DNA from 2 places in the Kitasatospora sp. NPDC088264 genome. Region 2 is predicted to be linked to the other one. Evidence: riboswitches for the same ligand, from Rfam matches in the RefSeq annotation. Region 2 holds a riboswitch; the other holds the start of a gene.
The links. Region 2 has a riboswitch for S-adenosylmethionine ahead of AB0O82_RS12935 (aminotransferase class V-fold PLP-dependent enzyme). Riboswitches for the same ligand answer to the same signal wherever they lie in the genome.
Positions count from the first base shown of each region.

Region 1 (14,281 bases), on a different contig from region 2:
TCCCACCCGCGTCCTCGGCACCGCGCTGGCCGGAGCACTGGTACTCACCGCCGTCAGCGCCTGCGGCGGGCAGGAGGACGGGCCGGTCACCCTCAAGCTGGTCGCCGCCGACTACGGGGAGAGCGCCGACACCAGCTCCAAGCTGTACTGGGACGAGATCGCGCGCGGCTTCGAGGCCGCCAACCCCGGCATCAAGGTCGACGTCGAGGTGGACAGCTGGACCGACATCGGCAAGAAGGTCGACGACATGATCGCGGCCGGCAAGTCCCCCGACCTGCTGCAGACCGGCGGCTTCGCCGACCAGGTCGCGGCGGACCGGCTGTACCCGGCCGCCGACGTGCTCTCGATGGACACCCAGGCCAATTTCCTGGACACCTTCGCGCACGCCGGGCAGGTGCTCGGCACCCAGTACGGCATCCCGTTCGTCTCCTCCTCCCGGGTGCTCTTCTACAACAAGGCGGTCTTCCGCCAGGCCGGCATCACCCAGCCGCCGGCCACCTGGAACGAACTGCGCCAGGACGCCGAGAAGATCAAGGCCAAGGTGCCGGGCGTGACCCCGTACGGGCTGCCGCTCGGGCCGGAGGAGGCACCGGCCGAGTCCATGCTGTGGACGCTGAGCGGCGGCGGCAGCCTCTCCGACGACGTCGGCAACTACACCATCGACAGCACCCAGAACCAGGCCACCTTCAGCTGGCTGAAGAACAACCTGGTGGCCACCGGGCTGACCTATCCGGACCCGGGCAAGATGAACCGCACCCCGGTCTTCCAGGACTTCGCGGCCGGGAAGGTCGCGATGCTGAACGGGCACCCGACGCTGCTGCGGATGGCCACCGCCGGGAAGATCGACTTCGGGACGGCGCCGATCCCCAAGAAGGACGGCGTGGGCAAGACCGGCAGCCTCGGCGTCGCGGACTGGATGATGGCGTTCAAGGCCAACGGGCACAAGAACGAGATCAAGAAGTTCCTGTCCTTCGCCTACTCCCGCGAGTTCCAGCTGAAGTTCGACGAGCAGTACAACCTGCTGCCGGTCACCCAGGACGCGTTCAACCAGATGACGTCCGACCCGAAGCACGAGGACCTCAAGCAGTTCGCGGTCGGGCTGACCAACGCCAGCTTCTACCCGTTCGGGGACCCGGCCTGGGGCGACGTCAGCAACCGGATCAAGGCCGGGATCGGGCAGGCCGTCACCGGCGACCCGAAGCAGGCGCTCGCCGGGCTGCAGGACGCGGCGGTCAAGGAGGCGGCCCGGGTCCGCAAGTGAACCCGGGCCGGGGTGCCCTCCAGGGGTGGGGGCGTCAGGGGCGGGCTCGTCAGGGGAGCGTGATGGCGTAGGCCTTGCGGAGCGTCTCGTGGACCGTCCAGGTGGTCCGGTCGCCCTCGCGCAGCACGGCGCAGTCGCCCGGGCCGACCTCCAGGGTCGGGCCGCCCTCGACCTCGATGGTGGCCCGGCCGCTGAGCACCACGAACAACTCGTCGGCCTCCACGTCGGTGACCACGCCGGGGGTGATCTGCCAGATGCCGCGCAGCTGGCGGCCGTCGGGGGACTCGGCGAGGACCAGGCCGGAGACCTCCGGGGTGCCGGAGACGATCTGGGCCGGGTCGAGCGGATCGGGTTCGAGGTCGGCGGTGGGGATGTGCACGGCGAAGCTGGGCGTGGTCATACCGCCGACGCTAGCCGGGGCGGCCGGGTGCCGGAGGGCGCACAGTGTGTCCGGCTCACGCGGGAGAATGACACTCCGTAGTGATGGCGGAGGTGTCCTGGTGGGCGAGCTGAGTGAGCGGGACGTGGCGGTGCTGGCCCTGGAGGGGCGGCAGTGGCGGACGGCCGGGGCCAAGGAACGGGCGATCCGGGAGGAACTGGGGCTCTCCTCCACCCGGTACTACCAGCTGCTGAACGCGCTGCTGGACCGGCCGGAGGCCCTGGCGCACGCCCCTGTCCTGGTGAACCGGCTGCGCCGGATCCGGGAGGCCCGGCGGGCGGCACGGTAGCGGGACGGGGCCGCGGGGTAGGGCTCGGGCATGGGCTTTGACGAGAAGTGGGCGCCGGTCACGGCTGCCGGGCGGGACGGGCTGCGGGCGATCCTGGCGGCGCCGGGCGAGGCGGTGATCGCGCTGGACTTCGACGGGACGCTGGCGCCGATCGTGGCGGATCCCGATCGGGCGCGGGCACATCCGGGGGCGGCGGCCGCGCTGCGGGCGCTGGTGCCGGCGGTGCGGGCCGTGGTGGTGGTGACGGGTCGGCCGGCCGCGCTGGCGGCGGAGTACGGCGGCCTGGACGGGCTGCCCGGGGTCGTGGTGCTGGGGCACTACGGCGCCGAGCGCTGGGAGGGCGGCGAGGTGACCGCGCCGCCGGTGCACCCCGGGGTGGCCGGGGCGCGGGCGGCGCTGCCTGGCCTGCTGGCGGCGGCGGGGGCGCCCGAGGGGACGTGGCTGGAGGACAAGGGGCGCTCGCTGGCGGTGCACACCCGGCGCACGGCGGCGCCCGAGGAGACGCTGGAGCTGCTGCGGGCGCCGGTCGGCGAGCTGGCGGCCGGGCACGGGCTGGTGGTGGAGCCCGGGCGGCTGGTGCTGGAGCTGCGGCCGCCGGGGGTGGACAAGGGCGCGGCGCTGACCGGCTTCCTGCGTGAGCGCGGGGCAGGTTCGGTGCTGTACGCGGGGGACGACCTGGGGGACGTGGCGGCCTTCGCGGCGGTGGAGAAGCTGCGCGGCGAGGGGGTGGCGGGGCTGCTGGTGTGCAGCGGCGCGGTGGGGGACGCGCCGGTGCGCGAACTCGCCGACCGGGCCGACCTGGTGGTCCCGGGCCCGGCCGGCGTGGTGGAGCTGCTCGCGGCGCTGGGCGCGGCCGTCGGCGCGGTCTGAGCCGGGCGGCGGCGCGTTGAGCGAGTTCAGAGCGCGTTGAGCCGGTTCACAGCGCGTTGAGCCGGTTCACAGCGCGTTGAGCTGGTTCACAGCGCGTTGAGCTGGTCGAGGAACCACTGCTGCGGGGGCAGCGCGGTGGCCGCCGCCGCGAGGCGCTTGGTGCGGTCGGCGCGCTCCCCCTCGGGCATGGTGAGGCCGGCGTGCAGGGCGTCGGCGGTGGCGATGATGTCGTACGGGTTGACGGTGAGCGCGTCCTCGGCGAGTTCGGCGTGCGCGCCGGCCTCGCGGGAGAGCACCAGGGCGCAGCCGTGGTCGGACACCACCGGAACCTCCTTGGCGACCAGGTTCATGCCGTCCCGGATCGGGTTGACCAGGGCCACGTCGGCGAGCCGGTAGGCGGCCAGGGAACGCGGGAAGTCGTCGTCGACGTGCAGGATCAGCGGCTGCCAGGCGGGGGTGGCGAACTCGGCGTTGATGTCCTCGGCGAGCCGTTGGACCTGCGCGGTGTAGGCGCGGTACTCGGCGAGGTCGGTGCGCGAGGGGTAGGCGAAGGCGATGTGCACCACCCGGTCGTGCCATTCGGGGCGGGTGCGCAGCAGGTGCCGGTAGGCCTGGAGGCCGCGGACGATGTTCTTGCTCAGCTCGGTGCGGTCGACCCGGACGATGGTGCGCCGCCCGCCGACGGCCTCGCGGAGGGCGGCGAGGCGTTCGTCGACGTCCGGGCGGTGGGAGCGCTCGCGCAGGAAGTCGGCGTCGGCGCCGAGCGCGTGCACGCCGAGCCGGGTGGTGCGGCCGGCGTGGGTGACGGTCATGGCGTCCCGGTCGACCTCGGCACCGAGCAGGTCGGCGCAGCAGTCGGCGAAGGCCAGCGCCCAGCGGCGGGTCAGGAAGCCGGCCCGGTCGGCGCCCAGGATGCCGGTGAGGACGGCCTCGGCGACGTCGTCGGGCAGCAGCCGGAAGTACTCGGGCGGGGCCCACGGGGTGTGCGAGAAGTGGCCGATCCGCAGGTCGGGGCGGGCGGCGCGGAGCAGGGCAGGGGTCAGCGAGAGGTGGTAGTCCTGGACCAGCACGGCGGCCCCGGGGGCGGCCTCGGCGGCCAGCGCCTCGGCGAAGGCGGCGTTGTAGGCGCGGTAGGCGGCCCACTCGGTGCGGAACCCGGCGTCGAAGGCGGGGGCGGTGGGGGTGGCGTAGAGCAGGTGGTGGACGAACCAGAGGGTGGAGTTGGCGACGCCGTTGTAGGCGCGGGCGAAGGTGTCGGGATCGATGTCCAGCATGCGGACGGCCTGGCCGCCCACGTCGTGCCCGGCGAGGTCGAGGCGGCCGTCCGGGGCCCCTCTGGCGGCCTGCCGGTCGGCCGCGCCGAGGGCGGCGCAGACCCAGACGGCGTCGGGGTCGTCGATGGCGGAGAGGCCGGAGACCAGGCCTCCGCCGCCGCGGCGGAGGGTCAGCGTGCCGTCGTCCGCGGTGCCGAACGACACCGGTCCCCGATTGGAGGCCACCAGGACGGGGGCGGTGCCGGTCGCACTCGAACGTTCGGTCGTGAGATCGCCCATGGTTGGTACGTTGCCGGGGCTCCGGAGCGGCAAACCCTTTCGGTGGGTGTTCAGTGTCGGGTCGCGTACTCGGGCACGGTGTGCATGGGCGGGCGTTCCAGGGCGGTCACCGGGTGGGTGTGGGCGGTGAACTCCCGGCTCTGCGGGTCGCGGGTGAACTGGGTCAGCAGCGGGTGGACCAGGTCGGCCGAGGCCTTCAGCCGGTGGGTGCGGTCGAGGCGTTCGAGGGCGGTGCGGTAGATGGTGGCGGCCATCCGGCCGAGGGCCTGGCCGTCCTGGTGCCGGTGGTGCCGGACGCCGACGTCCACCTGGGCCAGGGCGTCCAGCCCGACCGTCTCCAGCGCGTCGACCAGCAGGCCGAGTTCGACGCCGTAGCCGGTGGGGAAGGGGAGCCGTTCGAGCAGCGCGCGGCGGGCCGCGTACTCGCCGCCGAGCGGCTGGACGAAACCGGCGAGTTCCGGCCAGTGCAGGTTGAGCAGCGGGCGGGCGACCAGTTCGGTGACCCGGCCGCCGCCGGCCGGGACCACCGCGCCCTCGGTCTCCAGCGGCCGGTCGTACATGGCCTTGACCAGCTGGATGTCCGGTTCGGTGAGCAGCGGGCCGAGGATGCCGGAGACGAAGGCCGGGTCGAACTCGCGCAGGTCGGCGTCGACGAAGCAGACGATGTCGCCGCGGGTGACCAGCAGCGAGCGCCAGAGCACCTCGCCCTTGCCGGGGACGGCGGGCAGCCGGGGCAGGATCGCGTCGCGGTACTCCACCCGGGCGCCGGCCCGGGCGGCGGCGGCGGCGGTGGCGTCGGCCGAGCCGGAGTCGACCACGACGAGTTCGTCGACCAGCGGGAGGCGCTCCATCAGCTCGCGGCGGATGGTGCGGACGATGTCGCCGACGGTGGCCTCCTCGTCCAGCGCGGGCAGCACCACGCTGACCGTGTGGCCGGTCCGGCGCTTGGCCTCCAGCAGGGCGTGCACCGGCCGGTCGACCGCGCTCCACGAGCGGCGGCGCAGCCAGGACGCCGCCTGCGGGAGCAGCGCGGGGGTCGGTTCGGCGGGCACGGGACTCTCCTCGGCGGGGTCGGTGGGACGCGCCATCTCGCGTGGCGGACGATCCCGTTCGGGGTTGACGCCTTCGGATACAGTCTTCGTACAGCGGCCGGACCTTTGCACGCCGGGGTCGCCGTTGAGCACCACCACAATTTCACAAGCTCATCCAGAGGGACTGAGGGAACGGCCCGTTGACGTCCCGGCAACCTTCTCGCGCGGCTGTCTGTCGACAGGCCCCGGCGGGACAGGTGCCAATTCCGGCCTGTGGCGCGACCGTGCCACGGGGAAGATGAGGAGAGAGGCCTCCGCCATCATGGCTATCGACACTGTCGCACCCGCATCCGTGGACCTCGGCCCCGCCACCGCGCTGTCCTGTCGGGAGTGCGGCACCCGCTTCCCGCTCGGTCCGAGCTTCGCCTGCCTGGAGTGCTTCGGCCCGTTGGAGATCGCGTACGACTTCGGCAGCGAGGACGCCGAGGCGCTGCGCCGCCGGATCGAGGCCGGCCCGAGCTCGATCTGGCGCTACGCGCCGCTGCTGCCCGTCCCGGCCGACGTCGCCACCAAGCCCAACCTGAACCCCGGCTGGACCCCGCTGGTCAAGGCGGACAACCTGGGCCGCGAGCTGGGCTTCACCGCGCAGCTGCACATCAAGGACGACTCGGGCAACCCGACCCACTCGTTCAAGGACCGCGTGGTGGCCTGCGCCATCGAGGCCGCGCGGGCCTTCGACTTCACGACGCTCTCCTGCTCCTCCACCGGCAACCTGGCCGGCGCGGTGGGCGCGGCGGCCGCCCGGGCCGGCTTCAAGTCCTGCGTGTTCATCCCGCACGACCTGGAGCAGGGCAAGGTCGTCATGGCCGGGGTGTACGGCGGCGAGCTGGTCGGCATCGAGGGCAACTACGACGACGTGAACCGCTTCTGCTCGGAGCTGATCGGCGACCCGGCCGGCGAGGGCTGGGGCTTCGTCAACGTCAACCTGCGCCCCTACTACGGCGAGGGCTCCAAGACGCTGGCGTACGAGATCTGCGAGCAGCTCGGCTGGCGGCTGCCGGAGCAGATCGTCATCCCGATCGCCTCCGGCTCCCAGCTGACCAAGATCGACAAGGGGCTGCAGGAGCTGATCAGGCTCGGCCTGGTCGAGGACCGGCCGTACAAGGTCTTCGGCGCCCAGGCGGCGGGCTGCTCCCCGGTGTCGGCGGCGTTCAAGGCCGGCCAGGACGTGATCCGCCCGGTCAAGCCGGACACCATCGCCAAGTCGCTGGCGATCGGCAACCCGGCGGACGGCCCGTACGTGCTGGACATCGCCCGGCGCACCGGCGGCGCGGTCGAGGACGTCACCGACGCCGAGGTGGTGGACGCGATCCGGCTGCTGGCCCGGACCGAGGGCGTCTTCGCCGAGACCGCGGGCGGGGTGACCGTCGGCGTGCTGAAGAAGCTGGTGGAGACCGGCCAGCTGGACCCGGCCAAGGAGACCGTCGCGATCAACACCGGCGACGGCCTGAAGACCCTGGACGCCGTCGCCGGGGCCGGGATGACCGCCGTCATCCGCCCGACCCTGGCGTCCTTCCACGACGCCGGCCTCGCGTCCGCCTGAATCCCCCCACCCCGCTGGGCCCTGTCCGCTAGGAGAACCATGAGCGCCAACGTCCGTATCCCCACCATCCTGCGCACCTACACCGGCGGCGCCGCCGAGGTGGCCGCCGAGGGCGCCACCCTGGGCGAGGTCATCGCCGACCTGGAGAAGAACCACGCGGGGATCGCCGCCCGCATCCTGGACGACGCCGGCAAGCTGCGCCGCTTCGTCAACGTCTACGTGAACGACGACGACGTGCGCTTCGCCGAGGGCCTGGCGACCGGGATCGCGGACGGCGCCAGCGTCTCGATCATCCCGGCGGTGGCCGGCGGCTGCTGAGCCGCGCCCCGATCCGGGCACCCCGCCCGAGCCGCTCGTCCGACCGGCCGTCCGCGCGTACGGAATTCCGTTCTCCGTACGCACGGGCGGCCGGCCGCATTTCGGCGGGAATATGGCGGGGTCAAGTCGGAGTAGAGTGTGGCTCGGTTGGGAACAGGGCTTCCCCTCATCCTCACCCGCGAATCACCCGCGAATCGCCGGACGGTCGTCCGGCCGCTGAGACCGGTCGGGTGCCTGGGCCGTGAAACATGTCAGGCAGATGTCAGAATTCCCGCGGGGATTTGCAGTAATCCGTCCGCTATGTCCGGCGTGAAATGCCGAATTCCTCCCGCTTTGGCCCGTCCTGCCCCTTGGCGTGGTGCCGGAATTCCCCGCAGCTGACCCTGTTGCAGAGGGCGTCGATCCGGATACATTCAGCCGCGGTCGACGTAATCACCCGCTCACAGGGCGCCGTCAGGCACCCCCGGCGGAGGGTTGCGGCGTGCACGGCTGCGCCCAGGGGGGGTTCCCCGGGCCGGCCTTCAAACCAGACCCGGGCCCGCGACCTGCGGGCGCGTGAAGGGCCAGCACAGCACTAGGGGAGTTCGGAATGGCTCAGGGCACCGTCAAGTGGTTCAACGCGGAGAAGGGCTACGGCTTCATCGCGGTCGACGGTGGTGCGGACGTCTTCGTCCACTACAGCGCGATCCAGATGGACGGCTACCGCACCCTCGAGGAGGGCCAGCGGGTCGAGTTCGAGATCTCCCAGGGACAGAAGGGCCCGCAGGCGGACATGGTCCGCGCCGCGGTGTGACCCCCTTCCGACCCCAGGAGCTCGGCGCGGCCCACGGCTGGTGACCACTCGCTTCTCGACGGGCCCGTGCGACACGCGTCGTACGGGCCCGTCGGCGTTCCCCGGCGGGGAGTTGCGCGGGTCGGCGGGAGCGCCCCGGGCGGCTCGCGGGATCGCGATTGGGCTTGCACTCGACCACCCCGAGTGCTAATTATTGGCGTTAGCACTCACAGCGTGAGAGTGACAGCGGACCGGGTCGGTGAGGCCCCCGGGAGCGGTAGGGGAAAGGACCCCCGCACACCAGGGCCGTCCGTCGCGGGCACCCCTTGGTCCGAGCAGTCGACCGTGTCCCGGAGGACCACTTCTGATGGCCAAGATCATCGCCTTTGATGAGGAAGCTCGCCGCGGCCTTGAGCGTGGCATGAACCAGCTCGCCGACGCAGTGAAGGTCACGCTCGGCCCCAAGGGTCGCAACGTCGTGCTGGAGAAGAAGTGGGGCGCCCCCACGATCACCAACGACGGTGTCTCCATCGCCAAGGAGATCGAGCTCGAGGACCCCTACGAGAAGATCGGCGCGGAGCTCGTCAAGGAGGTCGCCAAGAAGACCGACGACGTCGCGGGTGACGGCACCACCACCGCCACCGTGCTCGCCCAGGCCCTGGTTCGCGAGGGTCTGCGCAACGTCGCCGCCGGCGCCAACCCGATGGCCCTGAAGCGCGGCATCGAGAAGGCCGTCGCCGCCGTCTCCGACCAGCTGCTGGCCCAGGCCAAGGACGTGGAGACCAAGGAGCAGATCGCCTCCACCGCCTCCATCTCGGCCGCCGACACCCAGATCGGCGAGCTCATCGCCGAGGCCATGGACAAGGTCGGCAAGGAAGGCGTCATCACCGTCGAGGAGAGCAACACCTTCGGTCTGGAGCTCGAGCTCACCGAGGGCATGCGCTTCGACAAGGGCTACATCTCCGCCTACTTCGCGACCGACCTGGAGCGCATGGAGGCGACCTTCGAGGACCCCTACATCCTCATCGCCAACTCCAAGATCGGCTCGGTCAAGGACCTGCTGCCGCTGCTGGAGAAGGTCATGCAGAGCGGCAAGCCGCTCGTCATCATCGCCGAGGACGTCGAGGGCGAGGCCCTGTCGACCCTGGTCGTGAACAAGATCCGCGGCACCTTCAAGTCCGTCGCCGTCAAGGCCCCGGGCTTCGGCGACCGCCGCAAGGCCATGCTCGGCGACATCGCCATCCTCACCGGTGGCACCGTGATCTCCGAGGAGGTCGGCCTCAAGCTGGAGAACGCCGGCATCGACCTGCTGGGCACCGCCCGCAAGGTGGTCATCACCAAGGACGAGACCACCATCGTCGACGGTGGCGGTGACAGCGAGCAGGTCGCCGGCCGCGTGAACCAGATCCGCGCCGAGATCGAGAACAGCGACTCGGACTACGACCGCGAGAAGCTCCAGGAGCGCCTCGCCAAGCTGGCCGGCGGCGTGGCCGTCATCAAGGCCGGCGCGGCCACCGAGGTGGAGCTCAAGGAGCGCAAGCACCGCATCGAGGACGCCGTCCGCAACGCGAAGGCCGCCGTCGAGGAGGGCATCGTCGCCGGTGGTGGCGTCGCGCTGCTCCAGGCCTCGGTCGCCTTCGACAAGCTGGAGCTGGAGGGCGACGAGGCCACCGGTGCCAACATCGTCAAGGTCGCGCTGGAGGCCCCGATCAAGCAGATCGCGACCAACGCCGGCCTGGAGGGTGGCGTCGTGGTGGAGAAGGTGCGCAACCTCCCCGCCGGTCACGGCCTGAACGCGGCCACCAACACCTACGTCGACCTGATCGCCGAGGGCATCATCGACCCGGCCAAGGTGACCCGCTCCGCGCTGCAGAACGCCGCCTCCATCGCGGCGCTGTTCCTCACCACCGAGGCCGTCATCGCCGACAAGCCGGAGAAGGCCGCTGCGGCCGCCGGCGGCGGCATGCCGGGCGGTGACATGGACTTCTGATCCTGATCGCACCGATCGGATCGGCTGGTTCCTGATCGTGTGGGCGGTCCCCTTCGGGGGGCCGCCCACACGGCGTTCTACCGGAGAATGGACAGATGGCTTCCGACGACATCGAGACCGCGCTGCACAACGCGCGGGCGCTGATCCTGGCCGACCTCACCTCGCGGGACGTGGCGGACGCCGCCGTCGTCTCCCTGGTGGAGCAGGCCGTGACGCACCGCCGCTGGTGGTTGGAGCAGTGGCCGGACGGCACCGGGTACGTGCTCGGGCTGGTCGCCCAGGACATCCAGGACGCGCTGCTGGAGGCGTACGGGCGCTGGCCGCTGTGCACCGCCTGCGCCGCCGACGGGGACCCGCACGCGCTCGGCGTGGAGCCGGAGCTGGGGCCGGAGCCGCACTGGGTGTGCGGCAAGCAGGGCGCGGTGGTCGCGCCGGTGGGGGAACTCTCCTAGCCCGCTCGTGGTCCGCTCCCAGCCCGCTCCTGGTCCGTTCCCAGTCCGCTCGTGGTCCGCGTCGTGGACCGGGCGGCGGGAGTACTGGACCTATAGGTAGGTTGACGATATATGTAGTCGTATGACTGAACGCTCGATGCAGGAGCCGACGCTGCTGCTGCTCACCGCTCTGGCGGACGCCCCGAGACACGGCTACGCCCTCATCCAGGAGATCGCCGCCATCTCCGAGGGCCGGGTCAAGATGCGCACCGGCACCCTGTACGGCGCCCTCGACCGCCTGCTCCAGCAGGGGCTGATCGAGGTCGCCGCGGAGGAGGTCGTGGACGGGCGGGCGCGGCGCAGCTACGCGCTGACCAGCGTCGGCCGGGAGGCGCTGGCCTCCGAGGCGGAGCGGCTGCGGGCCGTCGCCACCGAGGCGGAGCGCCGTCTCGCGAACGTCTGGTCGGCGCTCCAGGGCAAGCCGGAGCCGGAGGGGAAGTCGATGATGAGGGGGTTCTTCGCATGACCATGACCACACCGACGATGGGGGCGCCTTCGACCGCGCTGCGGGCGGCGCTGCAGTTCTACCCGCCCCGCTACCGCCGGGAGCGCGGCGAGGAACTGGCCGCGGTGTTCGCCGACACCACGGCGGAGGCGGGCCGCTCGGCCGTCGCCCGTGAGGCGTTCGACCTGGCCGCGTACGGGCTGCGGGTGCGGCTCGGGCTGACCGGCTCCTCGCTGGCCGGGCGGGTGCTCGCGCTGGCCGCGCCGATGGTCGCCGGGGCGCTGGCCGGCGCGGCGCTGGTGCCGTGGGTGAGCGATGCGGAGCGGGCCGCCCGCCGGCTGACCTGGGACCCCTCGTACACCACGTACGCGCTGACCATCGCGCCGCCGGTGATCGCGCTGCTGCTCGCGGTGGCCGTCGTGACGGGGCGCTGGACGGCGGTGCGGGTCATCTCGCTGCTCCAGGCCGTCTCCGCGCTGTTCGTGCTGGCGCAGGCCGTCGTGCTGCCGCCGGAATTCGACCTCTGGGGGGTGGGGGACAGCAGCGTGGCCACCATGCCGTTCGTGCTGGGGGCGCTGCTGCTGGCCGCGGCGCCGACGGAGTTGCTGCCCAGGGCCTCCTGGCGTTCCGGCGGGCTGGCGCTGGCCTCGGTCCTCGGGGGCGGGCTGCTGGTGGCGCTCCAGCACTGGGGCGACTCCACCTTCCCGCTGGACATGCAGTGGTTCGCGGCGCTGCTGATCGGGCCGCTGCTGCTGACCTTCACCGCGCTGCGCGGCCGGGTGCTGCCGGCGGCCGTCGGGGTCGCGGTGCTGTCGCTGACGATGTTCGCGGGCCTGTTCAACATCTGGCGCGAGGGCCGCGGGTTCTGGCACGTGCTGCCGATGGCGGCGCCGGTGCTGCTGCTCCTGGTGGCGGCCGCGGTGGCGATGCGCCGGATCGGGGCCGGCGGCGGGCCCGGCGGACGGTTCGGCGGATGGTTCGGCGGGGACTCCGGGAAGGGGCGCAGCCTGGCGTGACCCGGGGGGGCAGGGCGAAGTGCTCGCCGGGCCCGGCCGGATGTGGCAACCTACTGATATGTCTAGACCAATTTTCGAAGTCATCGCGCTGACGCCCCAGGACGCCCAGGCTGCCGAGTCGGGCGGCGCCGACCGGCTCGAACTGGTCACCGACATGGCCGCGGACGGGCTCACCCCGTCCGTCGAGGACTTCGCCCGGATCCGGGCCGCCGTCGACATCCCGCTGCGCGTCATGCTCCGGATCCGGGACGGCTTCGCGCCCGGCGACCTGGACGAACTGGCCGCCCGGGCCGCCGCGTTGCGGGCCGAGGGCGCCGAGGAGTTCGTCTTCGGCTTCCTCCACGCCGTCGGCGCCGTCGACCTGGCCGCCACCGCCGCCGTCGCCGAGGCGGTGGCCGGCTGCCGCTGGACCTTCCACCGGGCGATCGACCACAGCACCGACCGGGCCGCCCTGCGGTCCGCCGTCGGCGCGCTGCCCGGGCTGGACACCTTCCTCACCTCGGGCGCGCCTGCCGGCGTCGACGCCGGGTACGAGGTGCTGCTGGCGGAGCTGGCCCGCGCGGGCGAGCCCGGGTACGGGCAGCGGATCCTGATCGGCGGCGGCCTGCGGGCCGAACACCTGAAGGGGCTGCGGGCCGAGGGCTTCGACGGCTTCCACGTCGGCGGTGCGGTGCGGGTCGACGGCTGGCGGACGCCGGTGGACGCGGCCAAGGTCGCCGAGTGGCGGGCCCAGATCGACGCCTGAGCGCGCGAGGAGGGCGGGGGCCGGTCCCGGTGGGGCCGGCCCCCGCCGCTCGGTTCCTCAGCGCAGCTGCGCGGGCAGCGGTTCGCCGTGCAGCACCGTCAGGCCGGAGACGGCACGGGTGAGCGCCACGTACAGCCGCCGCAGGCCGGTCCGCTCGTCCGGCTCGCCCGCGATCACCGCGGCCGGCTCGTCCAGCACCACGTAGTCGTACTCCAGACCCTTGGCCAGCGAGGCCGGCACGAGCGTCAGCCGGGCCTCGGCGCTGGTCTCGGCGCCGGGGGACAGGTACGGCAGGCCGGCCGCGGTCAGCGCCTCGGCGAGCAGCGGGATCCGGGCGTCGGCGGCGATCAGTCCGGTCGAGCCCTCGTGCTCCAGCGCCTCGCGGCAGGCCGCCACGACGGCGGGCACGGCCTCCGCGTCCGGGAGGCGGCGGATCGTCAGCGAGCCGGGGGCGTCGCGGACGGAGGTCGCCGGGGCCAGGCCCGGGGCGATCGCCGGGAGCAGCCGGGAGGCGTACGCGATGACCTCCTCCGGCACCCGGAAGCCCTTGGTCAGCTCCTCGACGTGGGCGTCCGGCTTGCCCAGGTGGCGCAGCGCGTCCGGCCAGCTCGCCGTTGCCCACGGGGTGGTGCCCTGGGCGAGGTCGCCGAGGACGGTCGCCGAGCCGGTCGTGCAGCGGCGGCCGACCGCGCGGTACTGCATCGGGGAGAGGTCCTGCGCCTCGTCCAGCACCACGTGCCCGAGCGAGGGGGTGCGCTGCACCAGGTCCGTCGCCTCGTCGACCAGGACGGCGTCGGCCTGCGTCCAGCGGGCCGTCTTCACCGAGCGGCCCGGCTTGGGCCACAGCACCGCCTGCTGCTCCTCCGGGGTCAGCACGCCCTCCGCGCAGGCGGCCAGGAACTCCGGGTCGGAGAGCAGTCGCAGCACCAGCTTCGCCGGGTCGACCGCCGGCCAGCACTCCTTGGCCACCGCCTTGACCGCGGGGTTGCGGGCCACCGCGTCCTGCACCCGGTCGTCGGGGGCCTCGCCGGACTGTTCCATCTTCAGCAGCACGGTGTGCGCGATCCGCTGTGGCAGGGCGTCCCTGGCGGCGCCGTAGCGCACCTCGCGGCTCTTCAACTCCTCGATGATCGCGGTGAGTTCGTTCACCTGGACGCGCCAGCGGCGGGAGCCGCGGACCACCACGCAGGGCTCGGTGGGCAGCGTGATGCCCGCGCGCACCGCCCGGCGCAGCACCTCGGCCATCCGGGCGTCGCCCTTCAGCCGGGCCGCCCGCGGGTCGTCCTCGCCGCGCACCTCGACGTGCCCGACCAGCTGCTGCACGGTCGCCTGGTTGACGTCCAGCTCGCCCAGGGCCGGGAGCACCTGCTCGATGTAGGAGAGGAAGGCGTTGTTCGGCCCGATCACCAGCGTGCCCGTCCGGGCGAGGCGCTCGCGGTGCGCGTACAGCAGGTACGC
Region 1 covers NZ_JBFBIR010000021.1:1,341-15,621, forward strand. The annotation lists gene AB0O82_RS18490 (extracellular solute-binding protein) at 1-1,261, shown strand, start outside; gene AB0O82_RS18495 (cupin domain-containing protein) at 1,311-1,661, opposite strand; gene AB0O82_RS18500 (DUF3263 domain-containing protein) at 1,729-1,989, shown strand; gene otsB (trehalose-phosphatase) at 2,020-2,859, shown strand; gene AB0O82_RS18510 (trehalose-6-phosphate synthase) at 2,946-4,412, opposite strand; gene AB0O82_RS18515 (glucosyl-3-phosphoglycerate synthase) at 4,463-5,464, opposite strand; SAM riboswitch class I at 5,612-5,748, shown strand; gene thrC (threonine synthase) at 5,766-7,046, shown strand; gene AB0O82_RS18525 (MoaD/ThiS family protein) at 7,086-7,364, shown strand; gene AB0O82_RS18530 (cold-shock protein) at 7,954-8,157, shown strand; gene groL (chaperonin GroEL) at 8,504-10,126, shown strand; gene AB0O82_RS18540 (hypothetical protein) at 10,222-10,578, shown strand; gene AB0O82_RS18545 (PadR family transcriptional regulator) at 10,700-11,083, shown strand; gene AB0O82_RS18550 (hypothetical protein) at 11,080-12,078, shown strand; gene AB0O82_RS18555 (copper homeostasis protein CutC) at 12,137-12,823, shown strand; gene AB0O82_RS18560 (AAA family ATPase) at 12,881-14,281, opposite strand, start outside.
Region 1: another riboswitch for S-adenosylmethionine. It lies ahead of thrC (threonine synthase); the one in region 2 lies ahead of AB0O82_RS12935 (aminotransferase class V-fold PLP-dependent enzyme).

Region 2 (14,281 bases):
TCCGTGCCCGGCAGCCGGCTCACCGACGTCACCGTGACCGGCCCGGACGGCCGGGTGGTGGCCGGTCAGCTCGCCGAGGACCAGCACAGCTGGCAGACCACCGGCCGGCTGAAGGCCGACACCGACTACTCGGTGCGGATCGCCGCCGACGACGGCAAGGGCGGCCGCGGCGACACCACGGCGGACTTCAGCACCCTCGCCGCCCAGCGCCTGCTCACCGCCAAGCTGGGCCCGGACTCCTCCGGCAGCGGCATCTACGGCGTCGGCCAGCCGCTCACCGTGCAGCTCTCCGAGGCGGTGCAGGACCCGCAGGCCCGCCAGGAGGTCGAGCGCGTCCTGACCGTCAGCTCCCAGCCCGCCGTCACCGGCGCCTGGTACTGGGTGGGCGACAAGGAACTGCACTTCCGCCCGCAGGAGTACTGGCCGGCCGGCACCACCGTCTCGCTGGCCTTCGACGGCACCGGCGTCCGGATCGAGGACGGCCTCTACGGCGGCGACCGCAGCACGCTGGGCCTGCGGATCGGCGCACGGGTCGAGACGGTGGTCGACGCGGCCGCCCACGTGCTCACCCTCAGCCGTGACGGCGAGCTGGTCCGGAGCATCCCGGTGACCACCGGCAAGCCCGGCTTCGACACCCGCAACGGCGTCAAGGTGGTGCTCGGCCAGGAGCGGTCCGTCCGGATGAACGGCGAGACGATCGGGATAAAGGCCGGGAGCTCGGAGTTCTACGACCTCAACGTGGAGTGGGCCACCCGCGTCACCTGGAGCGGCGAGTACGTCCACGCGGCGCCCTGGTCGGTCCGCTCGCAGGGCCTGGAGAACGTCAGCCACGGCTGTACCGGCATGAGCACCGAGAACGCCAAGTGGTTCTTCCAGAACACCAGGGTGGGGGACCTGGTGACGGTGGTGAACAGCCGCGGCGCCACCATGGAGCCGTTCGGCAACGGCTTCGGGGACTGGAACATCTCCTGGACGGACTGGGTCAAGCACAGTGCCCTCGGAGAGCCCGTCAGCACCACCGCGCCGGCCTCCCAGGCCCACGCCTCGGGGATGATCCGCCCGGAGGCCTGAGGGCCCCTGGAGCGCCTTCTCAGGCCTCCTGGTAGGCCAGCCGCAGGGCGGCGTCCACCGCGGCCAGCGCATCCGCCCGCGGGAGCCCGAGCCGGGTCGCCCGCTCGGCGTACTCGGCGGCGGCCGCGGCGGCCAGCCGGTGCGCGGTGTCGCCGGTGGCCGCGATCAGCGTGCCGCGCCGGCCGTGGGTCTCCACCACGCCGTCCGCCTCCAGTTCCCGGTACGCCCGGGCGACCGTCCCGGCGGCCAGCCCCAGCTCCTCGGCCAGGGCCCGGACGGTGGGCAGCCGCAGCCCGGTCGGCAGTTCGCCGGAACGGGCCCGCTCGGCGATCTGGGCCCGGATCTGCTCGTACGGGGGAGTGGCGGCGGCGGGGTCGACGGACAGCTGCACGGGAGCTCCTGGAGGGTGCGGACGGGGGACGGGAAAGCCCGAGGGCCGCTGACCAGAAGAACTCTGGTCAGCGGCCCTCGGGTGTGACGCTGCGGGGCGTACGGGATCAGTGGTGGCCGTGGCCGCTGGTGATCTCGTGGTGCTCCTCGGAGGTCGGCTTGGGGATCTGGGCGCTGCCGCCGTAGAAGCCGCGGGACAGCTTGGCCCGGGTGCGGCCGAGCAGGCCGGCCTTGCTGGCCACGCCGTTCTCGTCCGTCTGGGCCGGCAGCTCGACCGGCTGGACCTGCTCGTGCGCGGTGAGCTTGTACAGGTCCTTCTGCGGCAGCTGGGCGTGCACCTCGACGAACTCGCCGTGCGGCAGGCGCTTGATGACGCCCGTCTCGCGGCCGTGCAGCACCTTCTCCTTGTCCCGGCGCTGGAGGCCGAGGCACCAGCGCTTGGTGACGATGAAGGTGATGACCGGCACCGCGAAGAAGCCGACGCGGACGAAGTAGGTGATCGAGTTGATCGACAGGTGCAGGTGGGTGGCGAACAGGTCGTTGCCACCACCGACCAGCAGCACCAGGTACAGGCTGATCCAGGCGGCGCCGAGCGCGGTGCGGACGGGCGCGTTGCGCGGGCGGTCCAGGATGTGGTGCTCGCGCTTGTCGCCGGTGATCCAGCCCTCGATGAACGGGTAGACCGCGATCGAGACCAGGACCAGCGGGAAGATCATCAGCGGGATGAAGACACCCAGGTTCAGGGTGTGGCCCCACAGGCCGACCTCCCAGCCCGGCATGACGCGGATCAGGCCTTCGGAGAAGCCCATGTACCAGTCGGGCTGGGCGTCCGTGGACACCTGGTCCGGGCGGTACGGGCCGTACGCCCAGATCGGGTTGATCGTGGCGATCGCCGAGATGGCGGCGATCAGACCGAACACCAGGAAGAAGAAGCCACCGGCCTTGGCCATGTAGACCGGCATCAGCGGCATGCCGACGACGTTCTTCTCGGTCTTGCCCGGGCCCGCCCACTGGGTGTGCTTGTGGTAGAAGACCAGGATCAGGTGCGCCACCAGCAGGCCGAGCATGATGCCCGGGATCAGCAGCACGTGGATCGTGAAGAAGCGCGGCACGATGTCGTGGCCGGGGAACTCGCCCCCGAACAGGAACATCTGGATGTAGGTGCCGACCAGCGGGACGGCGAGGATCGCGCCTTCCATGAACCGGATACCGGTACCCGACAGCAGGTCGTCCGGCAGCGAGTAGCCGAAGAAGCCGTCGAACATGCCCAGGATCAGCAGCAGGAAGCCGAAGACCCAGTTGATCTCACGCGGCTTGCGGAACGCGCCGGTGAAGAACACGCGCATCATGTGCACGAGCATCGCGGCCACGAAGACCAGGGCGGCCCAGTGGTGGATCTGCCGGATCAGCAGACCGCCGCGGACCTCGAAGCTGATGTCCACCGTCGAGGCGTACGCCTCGGACATCCCGATGCCCTTGAGCGGCACGTACGAGCCGTTGTAGACGACCTCGGCCATCGACGGCTTGAAGAACAGCGTCAGGTAGACACCGGTCAGGATGATGATGACGAACGTGTAGAGGCAGATCTCGCCCAGCATGAAGGACCAGTGGTCCGGGAAGATCTTGCGCAGGTTGGCCTTGGCGAGGGAGTAGATCCCCACCCGGCCGTCCGTCCAGTCAGCAGCGGCCTCCCACTTGTTGGCGGGCTTGGCGCGCGTGCTGGCGGGCTTGGCGGCACCGGTGGTGCTGCTCGTACTCATCGAGCACGCTCCCAGTAGCTCGGGCCGACGGGCTCGTCGAAGTCGCCGGTGGCGACCAGGTAGCCCTTCTCGTCAGTGATGATCTTCAGCTGCGGCAGCGGGTGGCCGGCCGGGCCGAAGATCACGCGCGCGCCGTCCGCCAGGTCGAAGGTCGACTGGTGGCAGGGGCAGAGCGCGTGGTGGGTCTGCTGCTCGTACAGGCTGATCGGGCAGCCGACGTGGGTGCAGATCTTGGAGTAGGCGAGGATGCCCTCGAAGGCCTTCTCCCGCGACCGGTCGTCCTTGATGTCGTCCGGCGCGATGCGCACCAGCATCAGGGCGTCCTTGGCGATCGCCTGCTGGAAGTCCTCGTCGTGGACGTGCAGACCCTCGGGCATGGCGAAGGTCAGCGAGCCGATGACGATGTCCTCGGCCTTCATCGGCAGGTTGGTGCTCATGTTGATGAGCTGCAGGGGCTTGGCCGGGGTCGCCTCGTTCCAGCCCGTCTCCTTCAGCTTCTTCTCGGGCAGCGGCCCGAGGTCGCGGAGCAGGACCACGCCGGAGAGCGGGACCAGCGCCATGGAGCCGATGAGGGTGTTGCGGATCATCTTGCGGCGGCCGAAGCCGGACTCGGCGGCACCGGTCTTGAACTGCTCGATGACGTCCGCGCGGACCTCGTCGTCAGCCTCGATCGGGTGGCGCTCGGCCGGCAGCTCGACGTCCGACATCAGCGTGCGGGCCCAGTGGACCGCACCCGCGCCGATCATGAACAGCGCGACGCCCAGGGTCAGGCCGAGCGCGAAGTTCAGCGCGCTGACGTGACCGAGCGGGAAGATGTAGACGATCTTGTCCGGGTCGATGGCCACGTACGAGGCGATGAAGCCGATGGTGGCGAGCATCGAGACCACGAACATCAGCGAGACCTGACGCTCGGCCCGCTGGGCGGCCCGCTCGTCGATGTCGGTGCGGCGGGGCTCGTGGGCCGGAAGGCCCGGGTCGGCGAACGGGTCGCCGTGCGCGGCGACGTCACCGGCGGAGCCGTGTGACTCCGGAAGCTTCTCTTCTGACATGTCGTGGCTCATGACTTCTTGGCCTTGGTGGTGTGGGCGGCGACCCAGATCGCGACCGCGATGAGCGTGCCGAGACCGAAGATCCAGCCGAACAGACCCTCGGTCACCGGACCGAGGCTGCCGAGCGTGAGACCACCGGGGTTGGGCTCATCGGAGGTGGTGTGGCGGACGAAGGCCACGATCTGCTTCTTCTGCTCCTCGGGCATGGTGGTGTCCGGGAACGACGGCATGTTCTGCGGGCCGGTCTGCATGGCCTCGTAGATGTGCTTGGCGTCCACGCCCTCCAGCGACGGGGCGTACTTGCCCTTGGTCAGGGCACCGCCCTGGCCGGCGAAGTTGTGGCACTGGGCGCAGTTGGTGCGGAACAGCTCGCCACCCTTGGAGATGTCGTCCGGGTTGGTCGAGGTGTACTGCTCCGGGGTCGGCGTCACCGGGCCGGGGCCGAGCGAGGCGACGAAGGCGGCGAGCTGGTCGATCTCCGCCTGCGAGTAGATGTTCTTCTTGCGCGGCACCTGGGCGCCGGGCTGCTGGGCCGGCATGCGGCCGGTACCGACCTGGAAGTCGACAGAGGCGGAGCCGACGCCGACCAGGCTCGGACCGTCGCTGCTGCCCTGGCCGTTCAGGCCGTGGCACGAGGAGCAGCCCACGGCGAAGAGCTTCTTGCCCTCATCGATCGCGAGCGACTGCGCGGCGACGTCGGCCTGCGCCTTGTCGGCGGGCGCGAACGCGGCGTACAGCCCCCCGGTTGCCGCCAGGGCGAGAAGTAGGACGACCAGCGCCGCCAATGGGTGGCGCCGTCGTGCGGAGAGCTTTTTCACGGAATAACCCCGGTGTCAGGATCTGGTCGACTGGTGGGTGCACCCGGCGGCCGGTCTGGCCGGCACGAGGCTGCCTGTCTAGGGCTGCGCGCGCGGTCGGTCGGTGGGAGCGTCGCCACCGGCAGAATCGGCCCGACGCCGGTGAGGGCGGGGACCGAAGCCGGTGGCCAGCGACCTGATCAGCTGGTTACTTGATCAGGTAGATGGTCGCGAACAGGCCGATCCACACGACGTCGACGAAGTGCCAGTAGTACGACACGACGATCGCGGCGGTGGCCTGCTCGTGCGTGAAGCGCTTGGCTGCGTACGTCCGTCCCAGGACCAGCAGGAAGGCGATCAGACCACCCGTCACGTGCAGACCGTGGAAGCCGGTGGTCAGGTAGAACACCGTGCCGTACGGGTCGGAGGACAGCGAGAGGCCGTCCTTCTTGACCAGCTCGGTGTACTCGAAGATCTGGCCGCCGATGAAGATCGCGCCCATCACGAAGGTGATGACGAACCACGAGCGGAGCTTCTTCACGTCCCCGCGCTCGGCAGCGAACACGCCGAGCTGGCAGGTCAGCGAGGAGAGCACCAGGATCGTGGTGTTGACCGAGGAGAAGGGCACGTTGAGGGCGTGCGCCTTCTCGGTCCAGAACTCGGCTCCCTTGACGGAGCGGAGCGTGAAGTACATCGCGAAGAGGGCCGCGAAGAACATCAACTCGGAACTGAGCCAGACGATCGTTCCGACGCTGACCATGTTCGGCCGGTTGACCGATCCGTGCGCGTGCCCGGTTTCTACTGCTGTTGCTGTCGCCACGACGGACATTATGTCGGTCCCTTATTCCGTCTTCACGCCGGGGGGTGTCCCTCGGAGTGTCCGGTGCGTGCGGTATGCCCCCCTGGAGGGCGGTGGGGGGCCCCAATGGCGGCTGAGCAGCGGCGTGTCCCTTTTCTGACGGTTCCTCGAAGGGGCCCGCGACCCCGTTGCCCAGCGCGTCGTTGCACGCTTGGCGGAGCCTCCGGGGGTAATGCGCGGGCCCCTTATCGGCCGTACGGGTGGTCTGGACGGGTCCGGGTGACGGGCCGTCCTCCGGGCGGGTGAGTCGCGGGCGCGGCGGCTGAGGAGGAAGGTCCGCGAGGGGGACTCGGCGACGGGTGATCGGGAGTAGCATCCGGATCAGGCGAACGTGGTCCGGATCACACTTGAGGGAGCAGGGCCCATGGCGTACACGACCGACGAGACGCTCACCGTCCTCGTCTACAGCGATGACCGCAACACCCGAGAGCAGGTGCTGACGGCACTCGGCCGCCGGCCCGTCGAGGACCTTCCGGAACTGTCCTACCTGGAGTGCGCAACCACCCCCGCGGTGCTGAAGGCACTGGAGAAGGGCGGCGTGGACCTCTGCATCCTGGACGGCGAGGCGGTGCCGGCCGGCGGGCTCGGGCTCGGCCGCCAGCTCAAGGACGAGATCTACGGCTGCCCGCCGGTGCTGGTGCTGATCGGCCGGCCGCAGGACTCCTGGCTGGCCGCCTGGAGCCGGGCCGACGCCGCGATCTCGCGCCCGGTGGACCCGGTGGCGCTGGCCGAGGCGGTCGCCACCCTGCTGCGGGCGCGGCTGGCCAAGCGGGCGCCCGTCAGCCGCTGAGCGGTGCCGTCTCAGGACTAGAGAAGACGCCGCCGCGGGAACCCCGCCGGTCGATAGGCTGACTCCATCCGTACGGACGTCCCCCCGACGCGGGGAACCCGACAACAGCTGGAGTCAGCCATGGTGAACGTGAACCCTGCGAACGGTGGTACCGCACCCGCGCAGGTGGTCCGCACCTGGCCGGACGTCCTGGCGGCGCTGTTGAAGGGGGAGGACCTCGACCGCTCGGCCACCGCGTGGGCGATGGACCGGATCATGAGCGGCGAGGCGTCCCCCGTCCAGGTGGCCGGGTTCATGGTGGCGCTGCGGGCCAAGGGCGAGACGGTCGACGAGATCACCGGCCTGGTGGACGCGATGTACGCGCACGCCGAGCCGCTGGACATCCCCGGCCCGGCCGTGGACATCGTCGGCACCGGCGGCGACCGGGCCAAGACCGTCAACATCTCCACCATGTCGGCGATCGTCGCGGCCGCGGCCGGCGCCAAGGTGGTCAAGCACGGCAACCGGGCCTCCTCCTCGGCCAGCGGCTCCTCGGACGTGCTGGAGAAGCTCGGCGTCCGCCTCGACCTGTCGGCCCGGCGGGTCGCCGAGATCGCCGAGGAGGTCGGGCTGACCTTCTGCTTCGCGGCCAAGTTCCACCCGTCGATGCGGCACGCCGCCACCGCCCGGCGCGACCTCGGGGTGCCGACCGCGTTCAACATCCTCGGCCCGCTGACCAACCCGGCCAAGGTCACCTCGCACGCGATCGGCTGCTTCGACACCCGGCTCGCCGGACTGATCGCCGGCGTGCTCGCCCGGCGCGGCTCGACCGGCCTGGTCTTCCGGGGCGACGACGGCCTGGACGAGCTGACCATCACCACCACCTCGCAGGTGTGGATCGTGCGGGACGGGACCGTCACCGAGACCGCCTTCGACCCGCGGGACGTCGGCGTCGAGCTGGTCGGCATCGAGGCGCTGCGCGGGGCGGACCCCTCGTACAACGCCGAGGTCGCGCGGCGGCTGCTGGCCGGCGAGCGCGGGGCGGTGAGGGACGCCGTCCTGATGAACACGGCGGCGGCGCTGGTCGCGCTCGACCTGGGTGAGGCGCCGCTCACCGAACAGCTCGCGGCGGGCATGGCGCGGGCCGAGCGGGCCATCGACTCGGGCGCGGCGCAGGAGCTGCTGCGGCGTTGGTCGGAGGCCACCAGCCGGGTGTGAGGCGGTACTTGGGAGCCCGTGCCGGAACGCCGGCGCGGGCTCCTCGGCTGTCCGGATGGTGGATGCCTGTTTGACCACTCGCTGGGCGCGACCTAGAGTCTTGGCCAGGTCATGAGTGACAGCGTCAAGCCCCAGCTTGCTGTCCGGCAACCCTCCGTCCGTGGCGGGGTGCCCTGGGTGAGGACCGGGTCGCTCGGCGAATCGTCCGTGCGGCAAGCGCGGACGCCCGACGACTTAGCACTCCCGGGGTCCCACACCCCCAGAAGGAGTGCATCCTCATGTCGATCGCCACCGAAATCTGCGCCCCCCTCGCCGTCCTCGGCCACGACGTCCAGGTCCCGCTCGCCAGCGGCGAGAAGGTCGGGTACGCGGCCCTCGACTACGCGGCCAGCTCCCCGGCGCTCCAGCGGGTCTGGGACGACGTCTCCGCCTACGCCCCCTACTACGGCAGCGTGCACCGCGGCGCGGGGTACCTCTCCCAGCTGTCCACCGACCTGTTCGAGCAGAGCCGCCGCACCGTCGCCGAGTTCCTCGACCTGCGCGAGGGCGACCAGGTGGTCTTCACCCGGGCCACCACCGACTCGCTGAACCTGCTCGCCTCGGCCGTCCCGGCCGGGACCCGGGTGTTCGCCTTCGAGACCGAGCACCACGCCTCGCTGCTGCCCTGGGCGCACGCCGGGCTCGACGTCCACTACCTGCGCGCGCCGCGCTCGCACGCCGAGGCGGTCGCCGCCCTGGACGCCGCGCTCGCCGAGGCGCCCGAGGGCCCCAAGCTGCTCTGCGTCACCGGAGCCTCCAACGTGACCGGCGAGCTGTGGCCGGTCGCCGAGCTGACCGGGACCGCGCACCGGCACGGCGCCCGGGTGGTGCTGGACGCCGCCCAGCTGGCCCCGCACCACCGGGTCTCGGTGCGCGAGCTGGACGTCGACTGGATCGCCTTCTCCGGCCACAAGATCTACGCGCCCTTCGGCGCCGGCGTGCTGGCCGGCCGGGCGGACTGGCTGGACGCGGCCGACCCGTACCTGGCCGGCGGCGGGGCGACCCGGACGGTGGCCCGGGGGACCGACGGCTCGGTGGCCGTCCAGTGGCACTCCGGTCCGGCCCGGCACGAGGCCGGCTCGCCGAACGTCATCGGCGCCTACGCGATCGCCTCGGCCTGCCGGGCGCTGAGCGAGGCGGGCTTCGACGTGCTGGAGGCCCGGGAACGGCAGCTGATCGCCCGGCTGACCGCCGGGCTGGCGGAGATCCCGCAGGTCAAGGTGCTGACCCTGTTCGGCGCCGAGGCGGCCCGGGTGGGCGTGCTGTCCTTCGTCGTCCAGGGCTGGAACAGCTCGCACTTCTCGGCCGCGCTGTCCGCCGAGTACGGCATCGGGGTCCGCGACGGCCTGTTCTGCGCGCACCCGCTGCTGCGCACCCTGCTCGGGGACGAAGAGGTCTCCCCCTCCGAGTGCGGGGCGCCCGAGCCGTCGCTGCCCGGCGAGCGCAGCCTGAACGCGATCCGGGTGAGCTTCGGGGCCGGGACCCCGGACGAGCACGTCGACCGCTTCCTGACCGCCGTGCGCGAGCTGGTCACGGACGGTGCCGCGTGGAACTACCGCAACGAGGGCGGGCGCTGCGTCGCCACCGTGCAGGTCGACCGGGGGCGTCAGCAGGGCTGAGGGGCCCGGTCTGCGGGGCCGAGGGGCCTACTCGTCCAGGCCGAGGGCGAAGGCGGCCTCGAGGTCGTGCTGGGAGTAGGTGCGGAAGGCGATCTGGGTCTCGGTGTGGGCCACGCCCGGGACCTTGTTCAGCCGGCCCGGGATGACCGCGGCCAGATCGTCGTGCCGGCGCACCCGGACCATCGCCACCAGGTCGTAGCCACCGGTCACCGAGTACACCTCGCTGACGCCCTCGATGGCCGCGATGGCTTCGGCGATCTCCGGGATGCGGTCGACACTGGTCTTGATCAGGACGATGGCGGTGATCACTGTTCGGGCTCCTTTGTGGGGTGCCGCCAGCGTATCGGGCGTCAGCCGGGTCGTCTCGGGGGGTGGCTGACCGCCGTGCAGGCGTAGAGGAAGCCCGCCGAGAAGCCGATCACGTGAACCAGATAGGCCACCCCGGGCCCGGCCGAGTGGACCGACCACCACTGCAGGGCGAACCAGAGGCCGAGCACCAGCCAGGCCGGGAAGCGCAGCGGCAGGAACAGCAGCAGCGGGACGAGCGTCGTCACCCGGGCGCGCGGATGGAAGCGCAGGTAGGCGCCGAGGACGGCGGAGATCGCGCCGGAGGCGCCGATCAGCACCCGGGTGGAGCCCGGGGAGTGCGCCTCGGCGAGGGCGAAGCCGTACGTGGCCAGGCTGCCGGCGGCCAGGTAGAAGACGGCGAACCGGGCCCGGCCCAGCCGCCGTTCGACGGTGGGGCCGAAGACGTGGAGGAAGAGCAGGTTGCCCAGCAGGTGCAGCCAGCCGGCGTGCACGAAGAGCCCGGTGAGGACGGACAGCGCCGGGTGCTTGCCCGGGGTGGGCGCGGCCGGGCAGCCCGGGGCCGGGTCGGGGGCCTGGGCCAGCTGCTCGGCGGTCAGCGGGCGGCCGGCCAGCACCTCGGTGGGGATGACGCCCCAGCGCTGCTCGTACCGCTGCTCCGCGCAGAGCCGGGACTGGCCGGTGCCGTACAGCGGGTTGAGCCCGGCGGCCGGGCCCAGCAGGAACACCAGGGTGTTGACCGCGATCAGGGCGTAGGTGACCGCCGGGGCGGGCACGGACGGGTGCTCGCCCCGCGCGTCGGTGTGCCCGGGGGCCGTCAGTGCCATGCGGCCAAGCATCCCTCCGTGTCGGGCGTGTGACACGGCCTTGTACGGCAGGTGGACTAGCCCGCTCGTTCTCCTGACTGGTGGCCGGGATGGTTGCCTCAGGCAATAGGCTTGGGGCGGGCAATCCCGCCTCCCGCCGCCGACGCCGGGGCTCCGGGGGGAGCGCCTAGCCCACCCAGGGACCACCCGAGAGGACCCCCGATGACCGTCCCCGCCCTGACCGCCGAGACGCGCTGGCGCTGCACCCTGTGCGGAAACCTCACCCGCTTCGACGTGACCCGCACCGCGCGGGTCACCGAGTTCCTGCACTTCGACCTGGCCGGCGAGTCCAAGGTCGAGGAGACCGAGGTGCTGAGCGAGACGATCGAGTCGGTGCGCTGCCGCTGGTGCAACGCCGTGGACCAGGTCGAGCTGGTGGCCCGTCCGGGCGCCGAGAACGCGGAGGCCTCCGCCGACCAGGGCTGACGCCCGACGGCGCGGGGGCGGGTGCGCGGCGCGCCTGCCCGCCGCGCTGGGACAATACAGACAGGACGCACGGAGCGTGACGACAGGGCGGCGGCCGCGGGCCGTGACCCCGTAGGACCAGGATCGGAGCCGAGGACGTGGTGGACGCAGCGAGGGAGCCCGCCGAAGCGCAGGGGCTTCAGCCCGCTGCGGCCGTGCAGGCGCGGGCCGCCGACGCGGCTCCGTCCGAGCCCGCGGCCGTCGGCGGGGCGGCGGGTTCCGATGAGTCGGTGGGCTCCGGCGGGGCGGCGGGTTCCGGCGAGGTGGCGGGTTCCGGCGAGGTGGCGCCGGAGCGTGGTGCCGAGAAGCTGGACCGGCCGCTGCCCGAGGGCGTGCGCCGGCGCGTGGTCGGCCTGGCCTCGGACGCGCTCGGCGGGCTGCCGCCCGGCGAGCTGCCGCAGAGCCTGCGCCAGTACGTCAAGTTCACCCCGGCCCGGCGGGCCAAGTACGCGGCCACGGCGCTGGCCGCGGCGCTGGAGTCGGAGCCGGCGTTCCGGGTGCGGATAGCGGAGCGGCTGAGGCTGGGCCAGCCGGACCTGGTGAAGGCGTTGGAGTCGGGCAGCGTTCCGGGCGCCGCCGATCCGATGGACGTCGCGGCCGCCGCCTACCTGGTGCGGTCGGCCGGCTGGAGCCGGCTGGTGGCCGAGGCCGGGGAGGAGGCCGAGCGGGCCGGCGCCGAGGGCGCGGCCGCCGAGGCCACCCGGCTGGCGGAGAAGTTGCAGGCGGAGCTCGCCGAGCTGCGGTCCGCCGCCCGGGCGGACCTGGAGCGGCAGCGCGCGGAGTCCGAGGACGTCCGCCGGGAGGCCGAGTCGCTGCGGAAGAAGGTGCGCTCGCTGGAGAGCGACACCCGCCGGGCGCAGGCCGAGACCAGGCGGCTGACCGCCGAGCTGGAGGCCGCGAGGGCGCAGGCGGCCGCCGAGCGTGGCGCCGCGGAGTCCGAGGCGCGGCGGCTGCGGCACCGGGTCGGCGAGCTGGAGACGGCGGCCGAGCAGGGCCGCCGGTCGGCCCGCGAGGGCCGCAGCGTCGAGGACATGCGGCTGCGGCTGCTGCTGGACACGGTGCTGCAGTCGGCGCAGGGGCTCCAGCGGGAGCTGGCGCTGCCGGTCTCCCAGATCCGGCCGGGGGACCTGGTGGAGGCGGTGGTGCCGGGTGCGGCCTCGCCGCACGACGTGGCCCGGCGCGGTCTGGCCGACGACGATCCGGCGCTGCTGGACCAGCTGCTGGCGATCCCGCAGGTGCACCTGGTGGTGGACGGCTACAACGTGACCAAGACGGGCTATCCGACGCTGCCGCTGGAGCAGCAGCGGATCCGGCTGCTGGGCGGGCTGGCGATGCTGGCCCAGCGCACGCAGGCGGAGGTCACCTGCGTGTTCGACGGGCAGGACCTGGACGTTCCGGTGATCATGGCGCCACCGCGCGGGGTGCGGGTGCGGTTCAGCCGGACCGGCGAGACCGCGGACGAGCTGATCCGCCGTCTGGTGCGGGCCGAGCCGCAGGGTCGTCCGGTGGTGGTGGTGTCCACCGACCGGGAGGTCGCGGAGGGCGTGCGGAAGGCCGGCGCGCGCCCCGTGGCTTCCGTTCTGCTGCTGAACCGGCTGGCGCGGCCCTGACGGCTGCCGCGGTGGGATGAGGCCTGGTCAGCGCCCGGTTTGCGGCGGTGTGCACATCCAGTGAAGCCTGCGGGGGAAGTGGAGTTCACGCCTTCGGGGGAGTGGCAAAACCCGTGGATCTTCCCTAGGGTGTGGCGTCAAACCTATTTTCCGGATTCTCACCTGATCGGGTGAGGCCGATGGAAGAAGGAGCAATTCCCTTGGCCTCCCACCGCCGTCCCAAGCAGCCGAGCCGCGCCCGGGTCTCCGTGCTCACCGCTGCCGCGGCGACCGCGGTCGCCCTCTCCGCGCAGGTCGCCGCGCACGCCGCGCCCCAGCCGAGCAAGACCGACGTCAAGGCGCAGATCGACCAGCTCCAGCAGGACCAGGAGCAGGCGGCGGAGAAGTACAACGGCGCCAAGGAGCGGGCCGACCAGCTCCGCAAGCAGTCCGACCAGCTGCAGGACAAGGTGGCCCGCAGCCAGGACGAGATGACCCAGCTCCAGACCGGCCTGGCCGGCGTGGCGGGCGAGCAGTACCGCACCGGCGGCATCGACCCGTCCGTCCAGCTGATGCTCTCCTCGGACCCGTCGGGCTACCTGGAGAAGGCGTCCAGCGCCCAGCAGGCCAGCGCCAGCGAGTCGGAGGCGCTCAAGGGACTGCTGGACCAGCAGCGCCGGCTGGACCAGGAGAAGTCCGAGGCCGCCGCCGTCCTGGCCTCGCTCGACTCCACCACCAAGGACCTGAACCAGGCCAAGACGGACGTCAACCAGAAGCTGAAGGCCGCGCAGGACCTGCTGAACTCGCTCAGCGCCTCCGACCGCGCCGCGCTGCGGGCCCAGCAGCAGCAGGACGACCGCGCCTCGCGCGGCAGCGACCGTGCCGACCTCGGCAGCCTCCCGCAGGCCGGCGGCTACGCGGGCGTGGCCGTGGCCAAGGCGATGAGCAAGCAGGGCTCGCCGTACGTGTGGGGCGCCACCGGCTCGACCACCTTCGACTGCTCGGGCCTGATGGTCTGGGCGTACGGCCAGGCCGGCGTCTCGCTGCCGCGCACCTCGCAGGAGCAGGGCAACGTCGGCACCAAGGTCTCGCTGGACCAGGCCCAGCCGGGCGACCTGGTCATCTACGGCGCCGACCGGCACCACGTCGGGATGTACATCGGCAACGGCATGGTGGTGCACGCGCCGCACACCGGCGACGTGGTGAAGGTGATGAAGGTCGACGCGATGCCGATCAACACGATCCGCCGGGTCTGACGGCCCGACACGCCCGAAGGGCCCCGTCCGGGCCTGTGATCCACGCCACCCTCCGACCGGGGGTGGCGTTCGGGTTTTGTCCGCAGCGCGAGTCCCCGGTGAAGAGTGATCAGCTTTGCGTACGGCGGTGATCACTATGTGTCATATTCACAAAAGAACTTTGGTCTTCTTCCGTCTTTTTTCTGACAAGGATTTGAACGGATCACGGTTCAGTTACTAGGGTCGTGC
Region 2 covers NZ_JBFBIR010000012.1:149,227-163,507, reverse strand. The annotation lists gene AB0O82_RS12975 (Ig-like domain-containing protein) at 1-1,071, shown strand, start outside; gene AB0O82_RS12970 (GntR family transcriptional regulator) at 1,091-1,462, opposite strand; gene AB0O82_RS12965 (ubiquinol-cytochrome c reductase cytochrome b subunit) at 1,569-3,221, opposite strand; gene AB0O82_RS12960 (Rieske 2Fe-2S domain-containing protein) at 3,218-4,270, opposite strand; gene AB0O82_RS12955 (c-type cytochrome) at 4,279-5,088, opposite strand; gene AB0O82_RS12950 (heme-copper oxidase subunit III) at 5,276-5,896, opposite strand; gene AB0O82_RS12945 (hypothetical protein) at 6,291-6,716, shown strand; gene trpD (anthranilate phosphoribosyltransferase) at 6,837-7,913, shown strand; SAM riboswitch class IV at 8,021-8,138, shown strand; gene AB0O82_RS12935 (aminotransferase class V-fold PLP-dependent enzyme) at 8,192-9,571, shown strand; gene AB0O82_RS12930 (Lrp/AsnC ligand binding domain-containing protein) at 9,599-9,880, opposite strand; gene AB0O82_RS12925 (rhomboid family intramembrane serine protease) at 9,922-10,704, opposite strand; gene AB0O82_RS12920 (hypothetical protein) at 10,906-11,169, shown strand; gene AB0O82_RS12915 (NYN domain-containing protein) at 11,472-12,818, shown strand; gene AB0O82_RS12910 (NlpC/P60 family protein) at 13,019-14,053, shown strand.